2 regions of the Sporosarcina sp. YIM B06819 genome follow, and region 2 is predicted to be linked to the other one. Evidence: riboswitches for the same ligand, from Rfam matches in the RefSeq annotation. Region 2 holds a riboswitch; the other holds the start of a gene.

Region 1 (3,217 bases), on a different contig from region 2:
TTGAACGGGATGTGTCGCTGTTTCCGCTTTATCAAGATCCGGAAGATGAATTACTGACATTCATTGGCCAATTTTATGGCAAGTCTGAGCATCTATTGCCAAAGGAAATCCTTTTACCGCAAGGCATCGATAGTGAGCTAGTTCGAGAGCTTTTGAATGTTAATGTGTTTATTCCGCAGCGTGGTAAAAAGAAATCGCTTGTCGATCTTGCTATTAAAAATTCGGAAATGTCATTAGGAGATAAATTCCAACTTATGGAGCGGCAAGAGCAACGTACGATTGGTGCGTGTGAAGAGTTGGGTGAGGCGATGAATATTACGATACCGCTCCGTATTGAAGCTTTCGATAACTCTCACACATATGGTGCTGATCCTGTTTCTGCGATGGTGTCGTTTGTCGATGGTAAACCAAATCGTAAGGATTATCGTAAATATATGACGAAAACAGCTGCTGCGCATGATGATTACGGGGCGATGAGAGAAGTCGTCAGAAGGCGTTATAGCCGTGTGTTGAAGGACGATTTGCCGCTACCTGATTTAGTCGTCATTGACGGTGGAAAAGGGCATATGGAAGCAGCACGGGAGATTATTGAAGATGAGCTTGGCCTATCGATTCCAATCGCCGGATTGGCGAAAGATGATAAGCATCAGACGGCGCAATTGTTATACGGCAATCCGATTGAGATGATTCCGTTAAAACGGACAAGTGAAGCTTTTTATTTATTACAACGGATTCAAGACGAGGTGCATCGTTTTGCAATTACATTCCACCGGCAACGGCGTGAGACGAATTCATTGACGTCTGCGCTTGACGGATTACCGGGTGTGGGGCCGAAACGTAAGCAACAGCTACTAAAACATTTTGAATCGGTGAAGAAGATTCGTGAAGCCTCCGTGGAAGCATTGCAGCAAGCTGGATTGCCTGGGGCTGTCGCAGAGGCCGTTGAAACGTATTTTCGACAAGAGGCATTGCGGGAGGAAGAATAATGTGATAGAGTGAATGCACTGAATTATTCCTCTCACAATTTTATATGAAGTGAGGATAGAGGTGCGAGTGCTAATAGTACATGTCCAGAAGGCGGCAGCCTGATGAAGGAGATGGAAAGGGGTATTCGCCGAAGCAGACAAATCGGCTGTCACGATTGTCTTGCTGGATTTCCATTAAAGAGGTGGAAGTCTGTCAGGTATCAACGACCTGGAGAGCTATCCGTACGGAGCATCTTTTTTAGGATGCCCTAATCGGACTCGGCTCTCAATTTATTGAGGGCTGTTTTTGCGTACAGGAGAAAGACGGAGGAATGGAAAATGGAACGGATCGTAATGAAATTCGGAGGGACTTCAGTCGCCAATCCGGAAAGAATCGCACGTGCAGCAAAGCTTGTTATAGAAGAAGTCAATCGAGGTAAGCAGGTAGCTGTTATCGTCTCTGCGATGGGGAAAACAACGGATGAATTACTGTCGTTAGCCAAGGAAGTCAATCCGGCAGCAGGACGGCGTGAGCTCGATATGTTACTGGCAACTGGTGAACAAGTGACGGCTTCTTTGCTCGCGATGGCAATTGCTGCACAAGGTGTGGAGGCGTATTCTTACACGGGGTGGCAAGCGGGTGTAATGACAGAGTCTGTTCATGGCAATGCGCGTATTGAGCAAGTAAAAGCGGATCGAATTGTGTCTGCACTTGAAACGGGTGCTGTTGCAGTTATTACTGGATTCCAAGGTGCTGATGCTAGCGGGGAGCTGACGACGCTTGGTCGTGGAGGTTCTGATACAAGTGCTGTTGCCATCGCTATTGCGCTAGATGCTGCATGTTGTGATATTTATACGGACGTTGAAGGCGTATTTACGACTGATCCAAGGTTAATAAAAAAAGCCCAAAAACTTGAAGAAATATCATATGATGAAATGCTTGAAATTGCTAATCTTGGTGCTGGTGTACTTCATCCGAGAGCGGTTGAGTTTGCAAAGAACCATCAAATGCCGCTGCGTGTAAGACCAGCGCATGTGGACGGACAAGGAACCATTATCAAGGAGGAAATTGATTTGGAAAATAATTTAGTTGTTCGAGGCATCGCTTTTGAGCGAGATATTGTTCGAATTACTGTGATGTACGACGTTCCGTTTAACGGCTCGCTCGCTAATATATTCACAGCGCTTGCGAAGCACCTTGTGAACGTCGATATCATTGTCCAGACCATTCGGGAAGATGTACAACCTTCTGTGTCATTTTCCATAAAGAAAGAAGATTTCGCTGAAGCAATCAACGTGTTGGAAACCAATAAAGAGGCACTTGGTTACCGCCGTGCAGATTTTGAAGTAGGACTAGCAAAAGTGTCAATCGTTGGTAGTGGAATGGTATCTAATCCGGGTGTCGCGGCAAATATGTTTGAAATATTGCGACAAGCAGTCGTTCCAGTGAAAATGGTGAGTACATCGGAAATTAAGGTGTCGGTCGTGATTCCAGAGCCTGATATGGAGAAAGCCGTGGCTGCACTTCATGAACAATTTGGATTGGATGCAGTTGTTATTAATTAATATAGAAAAAAGAGATGCACCTCTGATGGATGCATCTCTTTTTTTATAGGCTGATTTTAGTTTTTACATCCCATTTCACATGAAATGTAACCTGTCCTTTTTTAGATAGTACTTCACCGTAGCATTCCGTAAGAAGTCCATTCAATTTCTGATACTGTTCTGCAAGGAAACCGGCTTCTAACTGAAAAGATCTATTTTGAATAGTCGAACTTTCTTCGGTGTCTATCGTATAAAAACATTCTTCTCTTGCTGTTTTCTTAAGCGTGAGAGTCCCCCAACCTGCCTCTTGAAAAAACTCGGGAAGCTCCTCAATACTAAAAACAGGGAATTTCCTAGCAACCTCTTTGCCTGCCCAGTACAGGATATCCCCTTGGTGAGCGCCTAAAATGCTGGGTAAGACATGGTCACGTAAAATTTCATAGCCGAAACGAGTCGGCGAATGATAGGTAGTATTGTCCAATCTACTATCCAATCCTTTCGGATGAAAATAAGTGCTAATCATTTTATAGAAGGAATATGTTCGCAACAAAAAACCACATCGTCTTGACCTCCTTAAAACAGAGGAGTACAATGGACATGTTCTAATATTGTACCACGTAGAGGGAAGCCGTCAATGATTGCTTCGTGTCAAAACGATGACAACCCCTGATAGGCAACCTCAGTAATAAGGGAGGGTAAAAGACTTG
Region 2 (3,217 bases):
GCTTTTTATATAAAAAAGAAGCGATGAAATTCCATCGCTTCTTTTTTTATGCAGACAGCTGAACGGCCTCTTTTTTTGCTTTCATCGACCAAACAGCAAATAATATAACAAGAAGAATAATGACAGCAATAAGACCTATCCATACAGAGCCTGTAATCCCTAAAACAATATAGCCAATTGCAGCGATTGCTGCGCTGATGAGCGCGTAAGGTAATTGCGTTGTCACATGATCCATCAGGTTACTCCCCGCACCTGTCGCTGACAGGATTGTCGTATCCGATATCGGCGAACAGTGATCGCCGCAGACCGCTCCTGCAAGAACTGCTGCCAATGCTGGTAATAAAATGTCCGGTGCGGCATCAATCATAATGGTTCCTGCAATCGGTAACAGGATTCCGAATGACCCCCAAGATGTCCCCGTTGCAAAGGCCATTAAACTTGCCAGCACAAAAATAATAACCGGTAAAAATGCCACTGGTAGATTAGCACTTATGACAACGCCCGATAAATAAGCACCTGTATCTAATACAGCAATTAAATCGGTTAGTGCCCAAGCAAAAATTAGGATGAGAACTGCTGGAATCATCGATTGTACACCAGTTGTAAATGCGCGAATGACCAACCGCATACTTGCCGTTTCATTGCGTTTCATCTGTAGCATATACAACATCGCAGCAACTGCTGTCCCCGCCATTCCCCCTATTAGCAATGACAAAGGCACATCTGTGTTTTCAAAAATCGACCAAATGCTCATCGATCCACCTGCCAAATAGCCCGTTCTAATCATCATGGCAAAAGTAACAGCTACTAACACCACAATCGGTGCTACTAGATCACGTACACGACCATGTGCGTGCACAGGGAACTCCTCTTTCAATTGACCAGGAATCGCTTTCGAAGGATCAAATAACTGCCCTTGTTCTTTCGCAAGCTCTTCATGTTTTTTCATTCCAAATAAATCAACATCTGTCCACGCCAAGAAAAAGACTGTTGCTAGTGTTGCCACAACATAAAAATTCATAGGGGCCATCATGATAAAAGCCGATAGTGGTGAATAGCTAATAGCCGCGGCACCACCAAAAATGAGTGCTAGCTGTCCTATTAAAAACGCACCCCAGCTAGAAATTGGCGAAATCGAACAAATCGGTGCTGACGTTGAATCGATAAAATAAGCTAATTTCGCGCGAGAAATCTTGTGCTGATCCGTAATCGGACGAGCAATTTGACCAACTGCCAATGCGTTAAAATAGTCATCTACGAAGATCGCAATGCCCAAAAACACCGTCAATAGTTTAGCTCCACGTCTTGTCTTAATACGCTGGACTGCCCACGCTGCAAACGCCCGACTACCACCAGACAAGCTAACGAATGCCGTAATAACTCCAAGTAAAAGGATGAATAACATAATGTAAATATTATACGTATTCAATTCTCCTCCATCCCAGAAAGAGACGATCATTCCACTCCATAAATTCTTGATAGATTCACCTGGCGAAAAGGATGCTGCCAATAAAGCTGCAGCGACAACTCCTGATCCAAGTGATAGCAATACGCGTTTTGTCGCCAACACCATGACAATAGCAATTAGTGGCGGCAAAATCGATACCCATGTTCCAATCATTCTAAAATCCTCCATTTTGTTGGGTTGAGGCCCGTCATGGGGGAATAAAAAAACCGACTCCTTTTGACACTTAATTAAGTGTTTGGGGAGCCGGCATTATCTACGTTGCGTTTGTTGGATAAATAAAAGTGCTTATCTAACGTACGACATGTAGCTCATCACACATCAAACGATGTATGACAGTGTTATTCCTATTTGGAATAACCCCAGCCTGATGGATTTGACGATCCTATCAAACTTCGGCAAAGCTTCCTTTTACACACGGTCATAGATGTCAATCTCTCGTGTGTGACTGATAAGCAATGCAGCCTCTACCCAATCGGTATTTTATTTACTATACTAGCCTAACAATAAAACAGCTAACTTTCAAGTCTTATTCACTATTGCTTTGGAAGTTGGACTGGAATTTCAATATTAGGTGCAGCACCTCCACCATTACTGAAGACCGGAGGCACGGTTCCTGGAATAATTCCCATTGCAATCAGAATTCTCTGTTCCACTACACTTTCTTGCGTTGCAAGCGGCACGATAATTTGAACGTTCACTGTCACAACAACATTTACTTCGACAGATGCACTGTTTATACCAAATTCCTTGATGGTCGGTTCAATATCCGTGTGCACTTCACCAATGACATGAAAGCGGATTGGGATTTTTGGACCGAAATTTCCAAGTAAGGGAATATTCAACGCCTGCCCAATAGGAACAAAAAATACAATGCCCTTTTGACTTTCCATTGCTTGCGGGTCATATTCGATATTGTTTTGCATGGGCAACATATCAAAATTCCCCGCTTCAGCCTGCTTAAGATGAGTAGCAACTAGTGCATGTATATCTCCTACTGCCCGACTAGCGGCTTCCGCATTGATTGTTATTACCCCAGTAGAACCATTAGTGCCTGCCGGAAACATTTCTTCAACGCTAGGTAATTTAAAATCCCGTGATGTGAGAGCTTTGTTAATGACATGAGCGGCTATTATCCGCGTTTGTACTTCTGCATATTGGACATAGATAGGTGTAAGTCTCATATTGATGATGTATAAGAATAAGGCAATCGCGATTAGAAACGCCGGAATAAGGAGCGGTAACCATTTTCGTTTCTTCTTCCTTGATCTTCGAGTACTTTGCACATGAAATCTCAAAACGACTCCTCCTGCTGTTACATTATGCAGGAAAGGAGTCGTTTATTCAGTTCCATACCAGCCCAACACATCTCTAATCAATTCAGGCATACAGTAGTCTTTCTCCGCCTCTTTCAACGAAGGAAAGAAAAAGCCAAATGTAAACATATCTAGTGTGGCAAGCGAATACGTCTGCCCCTCGACAACTTGCCGATTCCCCGCATAAAGCTTACCATGACGATTTTTGTACAATCTTTCATGTATCATTGCTCCCATAAGCGTCCCACGGAATCCAAGTCCTTTAATTTCAATATGCGGCCATTCTTCATTCAAAGACAGTTCGTAAATCTCTTTCAACTCGGCGCCGTCTAGTGTGATGATACAAGGGTTTATCGGATGTGGCAGTAGCGTATGCAGGCTTTCTTTCGTCACCCAACCTTTGTCTAAGCTACCAAGAAAGATCCCTGTATTAAAT

The links. Region 2 has a riboswitch for lysine ahead of R2B72_RS12215 (Na+/H+ antiporter NhaC family protein). Riboswitches for the same ligand answer to the same signal wherever they lie in the genome.
Region 1: another riboswitch for lysine. It lies ahead of R2B72_RS01430 (aspartate kinase); the one in region 2 lies ahead of R2B72_RS12215 (Na+/H+ antiporter NhaC family protein).

What each region holds. Positions count from the first base shown of each region.
Region 1 covers NZ_JAWLIQ010000001.1:293,806-297,022, forward strand. The annotation lists gene uvrC (excinuclease ABC subunit UvrC) at 1-986, shown strand, start outside; lysine riboswitch at 1,035-1,213, shown strand; gene R2B72_RS01430 (aspartate kinase) at 1,305-2,531, shown strand; gene R2B72_RS01435 (YslB family protein) at 2,575-2,991, opposite strand; gene R2B72_RS01440 (succinate dehydrogenase cytochrome b558 subunit) at 3,215-3,217, shown strand, end outside.
Region 2 covers NZ_JAWLIQ010000016.1:55,886-59,102, reverse strand. The annotation lists gene R2B72_RS12215 (Na+/H+ antiporter NhaC family protein) at 47-1,621, opposite strand; lysine riboswitch at 1,765-1,943, opposite strand; gene yunB (sporulation protein YunB) at 2,002-2,763, opposite strand; gene R2B72_RS12205 (bifunctional metallophosphatase/5'-nucleotidase) at 2,806-3,217, opposite strand, start outside.